DNA from 3 places in the Rothia sp. P5764 genome. Region 2 is predicted to be linked to each of the others. Evidence: riboswitches for the same ligand, from Rfam matches in the RefSeq annotation. Region 2 holds a riboswitch; each other region holds the start of a gene.
The links. Region 2 has a riboswitch for thiamine pyrophosphate ahead of ACN08Y_RS04225 (bifunctional hydroxymethylpyrimidine kinase/phosphomethylpyrimidine kinase). Riboswitches for the same ligand answer to the same signal wherever they lie in the genome.
Positions count from the first base shown of each region.

Region 1: another riboswitch for thiamine pyrophosphate. It lies ahead of ACN08Y_RS09520 (ECF transporter S component); the one in region 2 lies ahead of ACN08Y_RS04225 (bifunctional hydroxymethylpyrimidine kinase/phosphomethylpyrimidine kinase).
Region 3: another riboswitch for thiamine pyrophosphate. It lies ahead of thiO (glycine oxidase ThiO); the one in region 2 lies ahead of ACN08Y_RS04225 (bifunctional hydroxymethylpyrimidine kinase/phosphomethylpyrimidine kinase).

Region 1 is NZ_JBLXXQ010000007.1:18,842-24,815, reverse strand. It holds gene ACN08Y_RS09525 (ABC transporter ATP-binding protein) at 1-1,033, opposite strand, end outside; gene ACN08Y_RS09520 (ECF transporter S component) at 1,038-1,664, opposite strand; TPP riboswitch at 1,720-1,822, opposite strand; gene ACN08Y_RS09515 (thiol-disulfide oxidoreductase DCC family protein) at 2,171-2,539, opposite strand; gene ACN08Y_RS09510 (DUF4235 domain-containing protein) at 2,810-3,079, shown strand; gene ACN08Y_RS09505 (MFS transporter) at 3,203-4,528, shown strand; gene ACN08Y_RS09500 (hypothetical protein) at 4,647-5,801, opposite strand; gene dcd (dCTP deaminase) at 5,814-5,974, opposite strand, start outside.
Region 2 is NZ_JBLXXQ010000002.1:122,795-128,768, reverse strand. It holds gene uvrA (excinuclease ABC subunit UvrA) at 1-2,862, opposite strand, end outside; gene ACN08Y_RS04235 (hypothetical protein) at 2,994-3,143, opposite strand; gene ACN08Y_RS04230 (MBL fold metallo-hydrolase) at 3,186-3,878, shown strand; TPP riboswitch at 3,970-4,070, shown strand; gene ACN08Y_RS04225 (bifunctional hydroxymethylpyrimidine kinase/phosphomethylpyrimidine kinase) at 4,059-5,624, shown strand; gene ACN08Y_RS04220 (formate--tetrahydrofolate ligase) at 5,712-5,974, opposite strand, start outside.
Region 3 is NZ_JBLXXQ010000002.1:315,407-321,380, reverse strand. It holds gene ACN08Y_RS05115 (NADH:flavin oxidoreductase/NADH oxidase) at 1-33, shown strand, start outside; gene ACN08Y_RS05110 (HIT family protein) at 115-672, shown strand; gene ACN08Y_RS05105 (hypothetical protein) at 710-1,699, opposite strand; gene thiE (thiamine phosphate synthase) at 1,747-2,445, opposite strand; TPP riboswitch at 2,504-2,618, shown strand; gene thiO (glycine oxidase ThiO) at 2,611-3,855, shown strand; gene thiS (sulfur carrier protein ThiS) at 3,907-4,128, shown strand; gene ACN08Y_RS05085 (thiazole synthase) at 4,133-4,948, shown strand; gene ACN08Y_RS05080 (ThiF family adenylyltransferase) at 4,958-5,974, shown strand, end outside.

The sequences.
Region 1 (5,974 bases), on a different contig from region 2:
ATTTGCCACAACCGTTGGGGCCTAGCAGGGCTAAGTGACTGCCAGCGTAGAGCTGAAGGTTGATACCCTCAGCAACTACAGGTAGGTCTAGGGTAGGTTTTTGACCCGATGCCAGGGCACGAGCGCGGTGCTTGAGCTGGCGACGGCTGGGGTAGGCGCGAGTAAGGGTCAAGTCACGGGCTTCTAGCACAAGTGGACCCAGCGCAGGGCTGTCCTTTGTGGGTGCCGGTGGGTGCGGCTGGTAGCCTGGCACCCAGACACCAGCATCAATGAGTTCCTGGCCTGCCTGGCTGAGCACGCGTTCGGGTGGACCATCGTGGCTGATACCGCCCTTGGCGCCGAGCACTATGATCCGGTCCATGTGCCGAGCCCAGATATCCAGGCGGTGTTCGATAACAACAAGGGTTGAGCCTGTCTCTTGGCAGGCTGCCACCACAGCGTCTCGAACCTCTATGACACCTGCGGGGTCCAGGTTGGCGGTTGGCTCATCGAGCAGCAGGGCGCCTGGGTTCATGGCTAGGATGCCGGCTAACCCCAGCCGTTGCTTCTGCCCGCCGGAAAGGGCCGATGTTGACCGGCTGTAGTCTAGGTGGCCTAAACCCACGGCCTTGAGGGCGCTTTTGACCCGCTCCCAGATCTGGGTGCGGGGGACGGACAGATTCTCGGGGCCAAAAGCGACGTCATCACCAACCCTGGCTAGGACCACGGAGCTTTCCGGGTCCTGTTGCATGAGCCCGCAGGTCCCGCGTGATTGGGCGGGAGTCAGGCCGTTAACGGACAGCTCCCCCAACTGGGATTGGCCGTCTTCGTCTTCTAGCAGGCCACCTAAGGCCTGGAGCAGGGTGGTTTTACCAGCACCGGAGGGGCCCACCAGGAGCACCTTCTGACCGGGTTCAATCTCGAAGGTCAAGTTAGAGAAAGTGGGCTTGGGCCGCCCCGGGTAGTGCCACCCGAACTCCCGGGCCCGGAAGTGGGCCCCCCGGCCTCTTGACTCTGGGCCGGGGGACGCAAGCTGATGATCTTCTGCGGTCAACGCCCTAGCCCTTTGAGCTGGCTGGTCCGCCCCGGCGGGAAGGCCTGCGAGCGGCCCGCCCTGCTGCCAGGGAATCTAGCGCGCCGGTTGAGACCAGACCGCGCACCAGCAACCAGGAGACCAGACCGGCCAGAACCAGGCCCGAGATCATAGAGCACAGAACATAGATGACTGCTTTTTGACCCACCATCTCACCGGCATAGTAGATGATGATTTCTGAGATCCCCATAGCGGCACCTGAGGCTAAACCGGCCAGCATGGCGGTGGCGAGGTTCCAGACCTTGTAGAAGAAGATCAGGAATATCAGCTCAGCACCCAGGCCCTGAACTAGGCCAGAGATTACTACAGTGAAGTTGTAGTGGGTGCCCAAGAGGGCCTCGATGACTGCCGCCAGAATCTCGGTGTAAAGGGCTGCACCGGGTTTGCGGATGACCAGGGCCCCCAGCAGACCCGCAAGTAGCCAGACACCCCCGGCTAAGGGGGAGTATTCAGGGGCCAGGGCTAGGGTGGTAGTGATGGCGGAGTAGCCAAAATTTGACCAGAGCCAGAAGATCAGGGCGCAAGCTACGGCCAGCACCGATGCTACGACGATATCGTTGACGCGCCAGGTGAGCGCGGATTTCTTGGACATAAAGCCTTCCTTTGGTGAGAACAGCAAAGGGGGCATGCACCGGCGCACCTGGGTACGCCTATTTACTTCGACTCCCTAGCGCCGGTACTAACCGGATCAGGTTGGAGGGTCTGCATGTGCACTCTCAGCGCCAGTCTGGCGCTCCCCTGTCGTTTATGGTTACCCGCCGGTCATAGAGCGGGGTCCCAAGCATGGAACCCTTCCAGTATAGAGCAAGCCGGGATACCCACGAAAATGAACAGTTATCCAGGCTGCGGGACTTCCCTAGTGTCTTTGTGCATAAGCTACAGCAATCATGAGGTGGCTCATGATCCCATCGACGGTAAGGAAGGTGAACTGCCGCGCCCTCCACATTCCACTACAGCGGCTGAATAAAGGCCCCCAGCACAACACTGGTTACTATCCATTCATTCCAGGCATTGTGAAAAAATAAGACCGAAACTGGGAGTTTCTATTTTTATAATCAGACTCGTGTCTATAAAAACTACTCTTTAGATACTCTAGGGCTAGCAATTATTTTGCCTATCACACCAAGGGGTAGTTCCTGGAAGGTACCTCCTATTCTTAGCGACAAGTCTATAAACGGCCTCCATGCAGGAACCCAGCAAGGGAAAATTATAGATTCTTGAGAACAGCGACAGGCCGGTAATTCTATCTAAAAACTTCATAAACCCCCCTGCCCCAGTAAAATACTGATGGTTCTCTATGTAAACAATAGATTTACTAAAATCACACGCATATTCTTGCTCGCTAGATTTTTCAAACACCTGGTAAGGAATAAAATCCACCAGCATATTTCTGTCTAGTTTAATAAGATAATCAACGGTTTTCGTACAAAAACCACAATTTCCATCAAAGATAAACAATTCTTTCATCTAAAAACCTCCATCTTGTTTATCAGCCTAGGCCATACATCCATAAAATACAGGGCATGGCCCCACCAGGAGCACCGTGAGGATCCCCCCCCCTTACCCGAACACCTACCTAAGCCCCTGATAAGCTCTTCAGTCATCAGGAGCAGACCGCGCTCACTTTGCCTGCCCTATACCCCAACCCTAGCGGGCAACTCACACCCTAACAATAAGTACTGATAGTCTTAGGGCAAGGGGCCATCCGGCCCGCCACACCAACAGAAGGGATCCCTCATGAACCCCCTCACAAAAATTGCAGGCTCGGCCGCCTCTCTAGGCGGTATCGCCCTGGCCAACAAGGTACTAGCCGCTAGCTGGGTTCGCATCACCGGCAACGAACCGCCAGAAAACAACCCAAATGAGGAAGAACGCTGGCGCGACATCATCCTCTGGTCACTGATCACCGGCCTGGTAGGCACCCTCATCAAGGTGTCCATCACCCGTGCCCAGCACAAGATTGAGACCAAGTCAAAGCTCAAAAACGGCGGGCAGGCAGAAGTCTAAGGCTGACCAGCTCAACTTTTTATCCGCCTTCTTAAACCGGCTCTGCGCCCGCAGGGCCGGCTTTTTTACGCCACCATCCACAGAAAACACTGTTGCACCTGGTGAGGCAAGTATCATAGACCCATGACTTCACCACACACCGGTAGCTTAGAAGCCAAGCCCCCAGCCCCCCGCTCCACCGTCTTCGCCTGGACCCTCTGGGACGTTGGGAACGCCAGTTTCAACGCGATTATGACCACCTTCGTCTTCGCGGTCTACCTCACCAGCAATACCGGCTTTGGCGATAAGGAACACAGCTCCGCTGTCCTCTCTTACGGCCTAACTATCGCTGGATTCTGTATTGCTCTTTTGGCGCCGGTTTCGGGCCAGCGAGCCGACGCCAGTGGCCGACGAGCCCTGTGGCTAGGCGTCAACAGTATGCTCCTGGCGGCAATTATGGCCCTCTGCTTCTTCGTCGCACCCGCTCCCCAATATCTCTTACTGGGCGTTGCTTTACTTTCCTTAGGTAACCTGGTCAACGAGTTTGCGGTGGTCAACTACAACGCCATCCTGCCAGCAATTTCTACTAAAGCAACCATCGGCAAAATTAGTGGCTCAGGATGGGCCGCAGGCTATATCGGTGGCATTGTTGCCCTGGGCATCGTACTCCTAGGTTTCGTCACCCCCGGCCTGCTGGGCATCCCCACAGACCAGGCCTACAACATTCGTGCCGTAGCGCTCTTCTCAGCGGCCTGGGCATTTATCTTCTCCCTACCGCTCATGCTCAAAGCCCGTTCACTGCCCAAACCCGAACGCGCACCCCAGGAAAAGGCAAGTCTTCTCGACTCCTACAAGGAGCTCTTTGCCACGGTCAAGAAGCTCCGCAAGGAAGCACCCACCACCCTCTACTTCCTGGTCTCCTCAGCGGTCTTCCGTGACGGCCTCAACGGCATCTTTACCTTCGGTGGTGTCCTGGCAGCAGGCTCCTTCGGATTTAGCACTAACCAAGTCATTATCTTCGCGATTTTCGGCAACATTGTCGCCGGTGCTGGCGCTATGCTAGGGGGCTACCTCGATGACGCTCTCGGCCCCAAACGGGTCATCATTTTCTCTCTGAGCGCTCTCATCGCTGTCTCCCTTCCCCTGCTCATCTGGCCCTCCACCACCATGTTCTGGGTCTGCGGGCTCACCCTCTGTGCCTTCGTAGGACCCGCCCAGTCAGCCGCCCGCTCCTACCTCGGCAGGCTCACCGAGGAAGGCAAGGAAGGCGAGATTTACGGCCTCTACTCCACCACCGGACGCGCCGCCAGCTTCCTGGCACCGGGTCTCTTCGGGCTCTGCGTGACCCTGACCGGCAACCAGCTCTGGGGCATTTTAGGTATCACCCTCGTCCTCTTTGTAGGCCTGCTTCTGATCATCCCCATCAAAGATCCCAAAGTCAGAAAATCAGCCAGCTCAGCTAACAGCTAGGACCAGGCAAGGTAAGCTCACAACAGCGCCGGAGCTAGCCCCCCAGAAGAACAAGCCCCGGCTACTTTAGGCCCTAGACAGCCTGAGATACCGGTCCCGGTATAGTGCCCAAAAAAATTCAACCGACCAGCTCAATAATTCCAGCACCCACCAGGTGCTCAAGAGCCCTATCAAACTCAGGGCGAGGCACCGGGCCATACAGCGTCACCATCACAGCGTGTAAATCATCGGCGCTCAAGGGGTGCGCCAAGGCCTCCCAGATATCCCACCCAATCAGAGATGTCCGGGTGAGCTTGCCCTGAGAAGCCACCAAGAAATCCTCCCCCGTTTCAAGCCCACTCGTGCCCGGTGCACGCCGGTAGCAGACCCCAGAAACCGAATTCACCTCAGCCTGCCCGGTTTCTACAAAGGTGTAGTCAGCCTGATGCGAAGCCAAATCCAGCTCACCGGCAAGCAGATCCTGAAAGAAAACCAAAGTATCAGTAATCTCACTGTAGGTTAGCCGAATAGCGCCACCCACCGAATTCACCAGATCCGCAAACTGCGCCAACCCCCGCGGCATTCTCTGAACACCAGACGACTGCTCCACCAGGGCAAAGAGCGCCTCAGCCAGAGGCACCCGCTCCCAAGACAGGGCCGCCTTACCCGCTTTATCCCGATCCAGAATCACCAAGTAACCAAGCCTAAAATCCTGGTCCGGCTCAGCCACCGTCAAACCGCGCTCAGCGGGGTCATACTGCTTCTTAGCCTGCCCCACCTCCTCAATAACCGACAGCGGCTTAGGGTAAGGGCTAACCCGCAAAGTACCGACATCAATAACCGCTGTCTCATCACTCAAATAGGTAAAATGGCGCCCCAAAAAGCGTGCGGCGGTCGTCTTACCTGTCCCTGATGCCGCCACCAGAGCCACCGTCTGCCCGGTCTTAGGGCTAGCCAAGGCAGCAGCATGAAGCAAATGCTTACGCCCCGCATAAGCTTTGAGCAGGTGCATCGTGACCTGCACAGTCAGCGTTTCAGCGGCCCAGGCAAGATTGCGCGAATTAATAACACTCACCTCTAGAGCCCTCGCATAATCCGCCTGAACCTCACTATCCGATCGAGGGCTCAAGACCACCAGACGGATACCATCAATGACCTGGGCGATACCGTCCTCAATCTGCTCAGGCTCCAGAGAAGCCCAGGCCTCACACGCACCGTCCCAGAGCTGAGGGTTAGGATCCTCAAAGCAAATCAAGACCGGAACACCGGCAGGACGAATCAGCAAACCGCGCATATAAAACCTCCGCTAGCTCTGGTCAGGGGCAAGAGGAATAGTAGTGCGGTGAAAGTTCATATAACTCCGTGAAGCAGTAGGCCCACGCTGCCCCTGATACCGGTTCCCATAAGCGCCCGAACCGTAAGCATGCTCAGTGGGGCTAGTCAGCTTAAAGAAACACAGCTGGCCCA
Region 2 (5,974 bases):
TGCTAGGAAACGGCCCGTATGTGACTCAGGGATGGCAGCGACCTGCTCAGGTGTGCCTGTTGCCAGGACAGTACCGCCACCATCGCCGCCTTCGGGGCCCATATCAATAATCCAGTCAGCACTCTTAATGACATCCAGATTGTGCTCAATAGTGATAACCGTGTTGCCCTTATCGACCAGCCCCTGCACAACACCTAACAGCTTGCGGATATCCTCAAAGTGTAGGCCAGTTGTGGGTTCGTCCAAAACATAGATTGACCGACCATTAGAGCGCTTTTGGAGCTCGGTAGCTAGTTTGACGCGCTGGGCCTCACCACCGGAGAGGGTGGTAGCAGACTGCCCCAAACGTACATAACCCAGCCCCACATCGACCAGGGTGTTGAGGTAGCGAGAAATCTTACTGAAGGCCGAGAAGAAGTCGGCGGCTTCGGCAACCGGCATCTCTAAGACATCTGCAATAGTCTTACCCTTGTAATGAACCTCAAGAGTTTCACGGTTGTAGCGTTTACCCTTACAGACCTCGCAGGGTACGTAGACATCGGGCAGGAAGTTCATTTCAATTTTGAGAGTACCGTCACCGGAACAAGCTTCGCAGCGGCCTCCCTTGACGTTGAAGGAGAAACGGCCGGGCTGGTAGCCACGGATTTTTGCCTCGGTGGTTTCCGCGAAGAGTTTACGGATATGGTCAAAAACGCCGGTATAAGTTGCCGGGTTAGAACGCGGAGTACGACCAATGGGTGACTGATCCACATGGATGATTTTGTCCAGCTGGTCCACACCCTTGATGGTCTTGTGGCGACCGGGCACCTGCTTGGCACCGTTGAGCTGGTTTGCCAGAGCGGTGTAGAGAATGTCGTTGACCAGGGTAGATTTGCCCGAACCAGATACACCTGTAACGGCGGTCAGGACTCCCAGCGGGAACTCTACATCCACCTTCTTAAGGTTGTTCTCACGTGCTCCAATAACCTTAATAGTGCGTTTGGGGTCCACGGCACGGCGGGTTGTGGGAACCTCGATGGTGCGGCGGCCAGCCATGTAGTCCCCGGTCACGGACTCTTTATTGTCAAGGAGCTCTGCAAACGTACCCGAGTGAACAATCTGACCACCGTGTTCACCGGCCCCCGGGCCAACGTCCACGATCCAGTCCGCTTCTTTCATAGTGTCTTCATCGTGTTCTACCACAATCAGAGTGTTGCCCATATCGCGGAGCTTTGTCAGGGTTTCAATCAGACGGCGGTTATCGCGCTGGTGCAGACCAATCGAGGGCTCATCAAGTACGTAGAGAACACCCACCAGACCAGAGCCAATCTGGGTTGCCAGGCGGATACGCTGAGCCTCACCGCCAGAAAGAGTGCCGGCTGAACGGGCCAGATTCAGGTAATCAAGCCCAACATCAAGCAGGAACTGGAGGCGCGCGTCGATTTCTTTAAGAACCAGCTCAGCGATCTGTGCTTCTCGGGCATTCAGCTTCAGGGATCGCATAAACTCTAGAGCCTCACGCATAGGCAACTGCGTGACCTCTGCGATGGACTTGCCCCCCACGGTGACCGCCAGGATGGTCGGGTTGAGACGGGCACCCTGGCAGGCGGTACAAGCCACATTGCGCATGTACTGCTCGTAGCGGTCCTTGGACCAGTCAGATTCAGTTTCTTCGTGCTTGCGCTTAATGTAACCGACGACTCCCTCAAACCCTGAGGTGTAGCGGCGCTCCCGCCCGAAGCGGTTCTTGTAGGCTACCGTTACCTGGTAATCCTTGCCGTTGAGGATCGCCTTCCTAGCCTTTGCTGGCAGATCCTTCCAGGGAGTAGCCAGATCAAAATTGAGCTCTTGGCCCAAGCCCGCAAGCAGGCGGAGCCAATACTCAGTGGTTGATTTGCCCTGCGACCAGGGTGCAATTGCTCCCTCAGCCAGTGAGAGCTCCGGGTTGGGGATAAGCAGGTCTTCATCGACTTGGAGCTTGGAGCCGATACCGTCACAGCCCTGACAGGCACCAAAGGGTGAGTTGAAAGAGAAAGCGCGGGGCTCCACCTCAGTCACAGAAAGAGCATGCCCGTTAGGACAGGCCAGGTTCTCACTAAAAGACCGGGTACGGCTTGCTGAGTCTTCATCCTCATCCACAAAATCGATCAGGACTTTCCCATCAGCCAAACCAAGCGCAGTTTCAATGGAATCCGTGAGACGCTGGTGGACGCTCTCCTTGATAGCTATGCGGTCTACAACCACCTCAATAGTGTGTTTGTACTGTTTTTCAAGCTGAGGAGGGTCTTGCAGTTGAATAGTTAGCCCATCCACTCGGGCACGAGCGTAACCGGCGTTGGATAGCTCTTTGAAAAGGTCGACGAATTCACCCTTGCGCGCTGAGACAACAGGAGCCAAAACCTGTAGACGGGTCTTCTCGGGGTAGCCCATCAGTACATCCACAATCTGCTGGGGCGACTGCTTGGAGATTTCTTCACCGCAGTCAGGGCAGTGCGGGTGGCCCACGCGTGCCCACAGCAGACGCATGTAGTCGTAGATCTCAGTGATAGTACCCACCGTTGAGCGAGGGTTCTTAGAGGTAGATTTCTGGTCAATAGACACAGCTGGCGAAAGACCCTCAATAAAGTCAACATCCGGTTTATCCACCTGCCCCAGGAACATGCGGGCGTAAGAGGAGAGTGACTCGACGTAGCGGCGCTGACCCTCAGCAAAGATGGTGTCAAAAGCCAGAGATGATTTACCTGAACCCGAGAGGCCGGTAAACACCACCATGGCATCGCGGGGAATATCTAGGTCAACGTTTTTAAGGTTGTTTTCACGGGCACCCTGCACGCGGATGTGCGTGAGGTCGCTGGCCATGGGGCGAGAGGCTAAGCCTGCCATACGATTACCTATCTTCAGGAAAGTCTTTTCGAAGATATATTCTAAACTATGCAGTAAAGTTTTGGGCAGACCGCGCCCAGGGTGCTTGGATGTTAGGCTACCGGCTGAAAGTAGTTAGCTAGCGTGACGGTCTAAAGGTTCTTGTCTGGAATCAGCTCATCTGCACGGTCAAAGACCGCCGTGATACCGGGGTAGTTGAGGTGCCCGGAATGAGCCGCAAAAGAGCCTATGCCTGATGACCTTGGGATCAGCTCCACCTTGCGCAATATTTCAAGCTCCACAACCACTTCACGAGCGAGGGGGCGGGCCCTAGAATCACTAGTATGACAGAAACCGGAACTCTCCATGCCTCTACCCCACTGATAACCATCCGTAGCATAGCTGTCTCTGAGATGAGCAACAAGGTCTACCTGCTCACCCATAAGCAAAGCGGGGCCCAGATTCTCATTGATGCCGCAGATGATTTTCCCGCTATCCAAAAGTTCACTGAGGCCGCACTCGCCACTGACTCCCCCGCCCAAGTCGGTCAGCCCGGCTCCGGAGTCCTTGCACTAATTACCACACATTCCCACTGGGACCATATCCGGGCTTTGCCTGATGCAGTTGCCGGGTGGTCACCCGCCACCTACTGCGGTTCGGCCGATGCCGATGCTATTGCCGAACAGGAAGGTACACGTATTGAGCATCTGCTCAACGGCGGGGAAAACCTCAATCTAGCAGGTATTGAGCTTGAAGTCATCAGCCTGCGCGGGCATACTCCCGGGTCGATTGCTCTTGCCTATCGGGACCCCAGCGGAGAGCACCCCGTCCTCCTATTCACCGGTGATTCCCTCTTCCCCGGTGGGGTAGGCAAGACCCGGGCTCCGGAAGATTTCGCCCAGCTCTTGGCCGATGTTTCAGCGCGTATCTTCTCCCAATATGACGATGCCACGGTCGTTCTACCCGGCCACGGGGACACCACCACACTGGGTGCTGAGCGGCCTCATCTGCCCGAATGGAAAGAAAGAGGCTGGTAAGCGCAGGGCTAGCTGAAATCTTAAAACAACTGAACACCAGAGCCCTAAATTTTTATTGTGTTCGGCTTCACCAGCTGTTAGCATAAAACCGACATTTGGTTTGGGGTGCCGCTGGCAGCAGAAGCGGCTGAGATTAGACCCACAGAACCTGCTCTAGTTAGAACTAGCGAAGGGAAACCCATGCGCCGTCCTCTGCCTGCGCCTCTTGCTCATAGCACTTCCGCTCTCGAAACGTTAGTACCCAACGTGCTCTCTATCGCGGGGACGGACCCCAGCGGAGGGGCCGGCGCGCAGGCTGACCTCAAATCAATTGCGGCAGCAGGCGGTTACGGCATGAACGCGGTCACGGCCCTTGTCGCCCAAAACACTCAGGGCGTCAGCGCTGTCGAGGTTCCGCCCGCTGACTTTCTGCGAGCGCAACTCGATGCCGTCAGCGAGGACGTTCGCATTGATGCAGTCAAAATTGGCATGCTAGGCTCTGCTGACATCATCGACACTGTAGCCGCATGGCTCGATAGCAACCCACAGCAGCTTGTTGTGCTTGACCCTGTCATGGTCGCAACCAGCGGGGACCGTCTGCTGGAAACCGAGGCGGAGGATGCCCTACGCCGATTCCTAAAGTACGCCACGGTTATCACCCCCAATATCCCAGAGCTAGCCATTCTGGCCGAAGACTCAGAGCCAGATACCTGGGACTCTGCCTGTGCTCTCGCCCAGGTAGTCGCCGAACGCTACCAGGTCGCAGTTATCGTTAAGAGTGGGCACCTACCGGGTGACCAAGCGGGCAACGCAGTGGTCACTACCCAAGGAACCACAGCCGTCTTCAGACAAAAGAAAATAGATACCTCCAATACCCACGGCACCGGGTGCAGCCTTTCTGCTGCGCTCGCTACACGACTGGCAACAGGAGCAAGCCTTGAAGCAGCCCTGGAATGGACTTCAACCTGGCTTCATGGAGCAATCTCAACCAGTCACCACCTCAGCGTGGGGCAAGGGCACGGACCGATCAACCACTTCTGGCGGCTCTGGGAACAATCACGGGTAGCGGATGCGACGCCGGTAAAACTCGGAGACTTCGAAGCGACCACTAGGCCGCCTCAGATATCAGCGGCGGGCCCGCAGACCAAACGGCTCTGGGAACTCACCGGCCAGATTTGGGACTCAATCTGTGAACTCCCCTTCATCCAGCAGCTTGCATCCGGCACGCTGGCCACTGCAGACTTCACCTTCTACCAGGACCAGGACGCACTCTATCTTTCGAGCTACTCCCGGGCACTTGCTACCCTAAGTGCTAAGGCTCCCTCATCTGCTGAACAGGTCTTCTGGGCGCGAGGGGCGGCGGAGTGCATTGAGGTCGAATCCAGTCTTCACGCTGACTGGCTGGGGCCAGACTATATCAGTGCAGGCCCCTCCCATATCACCAGGGCCTATACAGACTTCTTGACCTCATCCGCTTCTCTCAACGATTACGCAATCGGGGTGGCGGCGGTTCTTCCCTGCTACTGGCTCTACGCAGAAATAGGTGAAATTCTTGCTCAGGTCAATACTCCCGGTCACCCCTACTCGGCCTGGTTGAGCATGTACGGTTCACCAGAGTTCCGCCAGGCAACTGAGCAGGCTATTGCCTATGCAGAGCAGGTGCTCTCGCAGGCCCCGGGCCAGACCCTGGAAGCGGCTCAGAAGGCCTACCAGCAGGCCGCCCTCCACGAGTTGCGTTTCTTCGCTCAGGCCCAACTACGCAACTAGCTAACTAACAAAGCGCCCACGCCACCCGGACTGCCTTCACAGCCTGTTCCTGGTGGTGCGGGCGCTATTTACCGGTGATTACAGTCTTTAGAACAGGCCCACCATAGTGCCGTTCTCATCGAACCCAATGCGCTCAGCAGCGGGTGATTTAGCTAGCCCGGGCATGGTACGCATGGTACCGCAGAGAGCGTACACGTAGCCAGCGCCTGCCGCCAGGCGTACTTCGCGCACGGGCAAAGTCCAGCCGGTCGGGGCGCCTTTGAGCGAGGGATCCGATGAAATGGAGAGGTGGGTTTTGGCGATCACCACGGGTAGGTTGCCGTAGCCCAGTTCCTCGTAGCGTGCCAGCT
Region 3 (5,974 bases), 190 kb from region 2:
CAGTATCAGCGGGCCTGGAACACTCGGCGCTAACAAACCTTTGCGAGCCGGAGCTTCCTCTCTTGGGTGCTCCGGCTCCTGCACTTGCTCGAGATGGGCAGTAGACTAGAGAAGGTGACGACTACGCCCGATTACACCACCGATTCTTTTGAGCTACCCGGCGTACCCGACGCTTTCCAGCGCCTGTGGACGCCCCACCGCCGTGCCTACGTCAAAGGCGGTCAGAAGGACTACACCGAACACACCTGCCCCTTTTGTGAAGCACCGGGCCGCAGTGATGATCAGTCACTGATAGTACACAGGGGTCAGCACGCTTTCGTCATTCTAAACCTTTACCCCTACAACCCCGGGCATCTGCTGGTGTGCCCCTACCGTCACATTCCTAACTACGATGACGCCACACCCCAGGAAACCGCTGAAATTGCGGCGCTGACCCAGCAGGCTATGGGCCTATTGCGGTCGGTCAGTAATGCCGCTGGCTTCAACATTGGTATGAACCAGGGTAAGGTCGGCGGGGCCGGTGTTGCCGATCATCTGCACCAGCATCTTGTTCCCCGCTGGAGCGGTGACACTAATTTTCTGCCGATTGTTGCCGGCACTAAAACTGTTACCCAAACCCTGGATGAGATTCGTACCTTGCTGGCCGATCACTGGGCTCAATCAAGGCACTAAATGCACTGTACTGTGCGACAAAAATCGTGCTAAAAGTCTAGAAGAGGCGCGGTTCGCTACTTTCCTTGTGAATGAGCCCGCCCACTCTGGCACAGGCTTTGTTTGAGAGCGTGGCGGTATTGACTAAGAAGGTTTCTTCCGGGTTGCCGGTGTGGGCTGTTAGGAATTTGCCGGTACCGCCGGTGACGTAGAAGCCGTGCTCACCCTCGGTCAGTGAGGGGTAAGCGTACAGCGGTTCGGGGTTTTCTGCCCGTAAAGAGGCATAAGCCCGCCCCATAGCCAGTGAAGGCACCCAAGGCTCAGCCAGCGGCTGGAACCCGCTGATAGTGTCAGCGGCATCTTCAAGTGCCCAGGTGGCGGTCTCGACTGCCATATAGTGGGCTGACTTAATCTCTGCGGGGGTCAGCGGGTTCACCCAGGAACGGTACTTGGTGGAGGCGTGTTTAAACTGGCTCAGGTTAGCGTCCCGGGACACGAAATCTTCTAGCTGGCGCACAATGATGCCGGTCTGCGCGCGGGCAATAATCGTGGCTGTAGCGACCGCTTGATCGTCCAGACGGCGCGGATTGGAGTGGAGCGAAGCGGTACCGACCTTTGAGGTGGCATCGGGAAAGGTCGCAATATAGAGAAAATGCTCTAGGTTAACGTAATCTAACGCTGCCGGGGTCATCTGCGCCCCTAAATGCACCCGGTGGATGGGGGCAAACTCGTCGCGGGCCAGGCAAGTGGGGCACTGCTTACCTTTTGGCACCAGGGCGGAGCTGGGGCAGGGCAGGTGAGTAAAACCAGGTCCATCAGTCTTGGCTTGGGCATAACCGGTGCAGTAGGTTCCCGCAGATTCTTCCCCGGGCTGTAGAACCCGAACCCCTAGGAAGGCACCCGGGGTGATAGGTAGGGTATGAACCTGCCCCGCTGGCTTACCGGCTTGGAGAGGTTCAACTGTCAGAACCGGGGCGCGCTCCCGCCAGGTGATATCTCGCCACACAAAATCGTGCCCCATAAGAACATCATCGAGAAGACCGTACACCGAAAAGCCCCTTTTCCCTTGCCTGCTTGCTGAGTTACCAGGTTATCTTATGCCCCGAGTAGTGGAGGCAGGCCCTGGCGGAGCTGGTGAGCGGCCTTGGAAACATCGGAGTTCTGGGTGAGGGCGCGAACCACGACGATCCGGCTGGCTCCTGCCTGTACCACCTGCGGCAGGCTTTCCTGGTTGATAGAGCCAATAGCAAACCAGGGTTTGCGCGGTTGCTGGGTGGCGATGTAGCTGATGTAGTCTAGGCCAGCGGCCGGACGGCCGGGCTTGGTGGGAGTTTCCCAGACCGGGCCGCAGGCGAAGTAGTCAACCTCGGGGTGACTCAAAGCTGCTAGACCCTGGGCCGGTGTGTGCGTTGATAGGCCCAAGAGCACATCGGGGCCTAGCAAACTACGGGCCTGATTGGGTGTCAGATCGGTCTGGCCCATATGGAAAATATCTGCCCCTACCAGTGCGGCAATATCGGCCCGGTCATTGACTGCAAAAAGCTTGCCTGCCCGGTGGGCAATCTCTTTTAGTAGCGCGAGTGCTTCAAGTTCTTCATTGACCGGCAGGGTCTTATCACGCAGCTGGATAATATCCACGCCCCCGTCAAAAGCCTTGGTCAAAAATTCTGTGAGGTCCCCCTGCTCGGTGCGCGCATCAGTGCACAGGTAGAGCTGAGCCGCGGCCAGTAATTCAAGGCCTTGAGCGCGCGTATATGACGGCTCTGTGACGTTAACAAAATTCTTTTGGGGCATTTTTACCTCCCGAGTCACGTATCTATTTTTTTCAGACACTGTTACTTCCTATACTAGGGGCAGAACATACGGGAGCGTGCGGCACCTGTGCCCAAAGCGCGCTGAGAGGGCGAAAGCCGACCGTCAACTTGATGCGGGTCATGCCGCCGGAAGGATCTGTTCACCATGTCCAGTACCCTGCTCAACTGCCAGAAGGAACCAGGGATAGGTTCTTCGGGGCAAGACCCTGAAGCGACACCACCCGAGCAGGCCGACATCGTCCTTATCGGTGGGGGAGTCATCGGGCTCAGTACAGCCTGGCATTTGCTCCAGGCCGGACGGCAACCCATTGTGTTAGACCCGCACCCGGGTAGCGGTGCCTCCTTTGCCGCCGCCGGAATGCTCGCTTCTATCTCAGAAGTGCAGTACCGCCAAGAGGCCCTGCTCCCGCTGATGCGTACCTCCGCCCAGCTCTACCCCGAATTTGTCGCTAGGTTAGAGGCCACTAGCGGCCAGAGCGTCGGGTGGAGGCCCACCGAAACCCTTGTGCTGGCCTTTGACCGGGCCGATGCCCAGCACCTGACTGAACTTGCCACCTACCAGCAAGAACTGGGGCTCACACCAGAGCCCATCGGAGCCCGAGCTGCTCGCCGCCGTGAACCCGTCCTCAGCCCCTCGCTAGCCGGAGCCGTTGCCATAGCCCAAGACCACCAGATAGACCCACGCCGCCTGATGCGTGCCCTTGACCAAGAGCTTGCGGGAAGGGTTATTCGTGCAAGTGCGCAGGGCATCATCCTAGAAGACGGTACGGTTACCGGTGTGAGCTGGGCTGATGCCGATGGGGACCAAGGGAGCATGGCCAGCACCCAAGTGGTAGTTGCCAACGGGCTTGCCGCAACCCAACTGCACGGCCCGGACTCGCTAGAAAGTCTGCCGCTGAGGCCCGTCCACGGCGATATTCTGCGCCTAACGGTCCCGCCCCACCAACGGCCCTTCCTCACCCGGACCATCCGAGGGGTTGTCCGGGGCAACCCCGTCTACCTGGTTCCGCGCAAGGACAACACCCTGGTCCTAGGAGCCACCATGCGAGAAGACCAGCAAACCGGACTGAGCGCAGGGGGGATCTACCAGCTCCTGCGCGACGCCCACGAACTCGTGCCCGCCCTGAGCGAACTCGAAATACACGAGGCCACAGCGCGCGCCCGACCGGGAACCCCCGATGACATCCCCCTCATCGGCCAGCTCACCCACCGGGGCCAGCCAATCACCGGCGCTCTGCTAGCCACCGGCTTCTTCCGCCACGGAATCCTCCTGGCCCCCTGGGCCGCCCAGCTCATCACCCGCCAGCTCACCGGCCAGACCACAGAACAAGACCTGGCAGACCTAGCTACCTGCAACCCCTACAGGTTCGCTCAACCCGATACTCTCTAACCCTGACACTCTGCTAAACCCGCCCCTGCCCTCAAACCGAAAGGCACACCCGTGAACATCCTGCTCAACGGCCAACCCACCACCCTCCCCGAAACAGCAACCGTGCTCACCGCCGTCGAACACCTCCACGGCAGCTCACTAGCCCAAGAAGACACCCGCCGAGGAATCGCCATAGCCCGCAACCAAACCGTCATACCCCGAAGCACCTGGCAAGACACACCGCTAGCCGAGGGCGACACACTCGAAGTCATCACCGCAGTCCAAGGAGGCTAGTACCATGACCGGCATCAAGGACCAGCTCATCATCGACGGAGTAAGACTCAACTCCCGGCTCATCATGGGAACAGGCGGAATCACCTCCCTGACCAACCTGGAAGAAGCCCTCACCGCATCGGGTACCGAACTCACCACCGTAGCCCTACGCCGCTACACACCCACCACCAGCGAATCACTCTTCTCCATCATCCAACGCAAGGGCATCAAAATCCTGCCCAACACAGCCGGTTGCTACACCGCCAGAGACGCCACCCTCACCGCAGAACTCGGCAGAGAAGCACTTGAAACCAACTGGGTCAAACTCGAAGTCATAGCCGACGAAACCACCCTGCTCCCCGACACCCTCGAACTACTCGAGGCCACCGAACAGCTCGCCTCACGCGGCTTCACCGTCTTCGCCTACACCAACGATGACCCCATCGTGGCACGCCAACTCGAACGCGCCGGCGCAAGCGCCATCATGCCCCTAGGCGCACCCATCGGCACTGGCCTAGGAATCCTCAACCCCCACAACATCCAAATGATCGCAGAGCAGACCGAGCTACCCGTCATCCTCGATGCCGGAATCGGCACAGCCTCAGAATCCGCGCTCGCCATGGAACTCGGATGCAGCGCCGTCCTGCTGGCCTCAGCAGTCACCCGCGCCCAAGACCCAGTCGCCATGGCACAGGCCATGCGCCACGCCGTCCAAGCCGGCTACCTGGCACGGCAGGCCGGCCGCATCCCCAAACGACACCACGCCCAAGCCTCATCACCCATGCAAGGGCGCATCTTACAGGGCATCCCCACCGCCCAGGACCTCACCCACCAGAGCTAAAGGCAGAGCATGAGTCAAGAACTACCACCCCTAGCACCGCTGGTTGAACCCCTCCCGCACCTGAGCGAACTCCAAACCCGCATCGGTGCACGGCACACCAGCCTGCCCGGCATCGGAGAAACCGGCCAAGGCCGCCTCGCCGCCGCCCGCGTCCTGATCATCGGAGCAGGAGGGCTCGGCTCACCACTGGCCCTCTACCTCGCCGCCGCAGGAATAGGCCACCTGGACATCATCGACGGAGACACCATCGAAGAATCCAACCTCCAACGCCAAATCATCCACCGCTGGCAAAACGCCGGAAAAAACAAAGCCATATCCGCCGTCGAACAAGTCCAAGCCCTCAACCCCTCCATCAAGGCCACAGCCCACCCCTTCTACCTCACACCCCACAACATCGAAAACCTGCTCGCCTCCTACGACCTCATCATCGACGGCTCAGACAACTTCGCCACCCGCTACCTGGTAGCTGACACCTGCGAAATACTCGGCAAACCCCTCATCTGGGGCACCCTCTCCCAATACACAGCCCAAGCCACCGTCTTCTGGTCCGCACCCCGCTACCTCAACAGCCACCCAAGACAAGGCTGGAGCCTGCGCGACCTCTACCCCGACATGCCCCACCCCCAATCCGTCCCCACCTGCGCCGCAGGCGGAGTACTCGGATCCCTCTGCGGAACAGTCGGCTCCATCATGGCCACCGAAGCCATCAAACTCATCACCGGCCTACCCCAACCACTACTGGGCACACTCTGGCTCTTCGACGCACGAACAGCAACCACCAGAACCCTGACCATCACCCCCGACCCCAACCGCCAACCCACCCGAAACCTCAAGACGGCGCTCGCAGAGATTCAGCGCTATTCGAGTGAGCAGGATAGCCAGCAGGTACCCTCCATCAGCTACGAGGACCTGCGGCTGAACCGGGAGCGTTACCAGCTACTTGATGTTCGCAGTCCGGACGAACGCCGGGGCGGCCACTACGAACACGATCAGCATCTGCCTCTTGACCAGCTTCTAGCAGAGCTG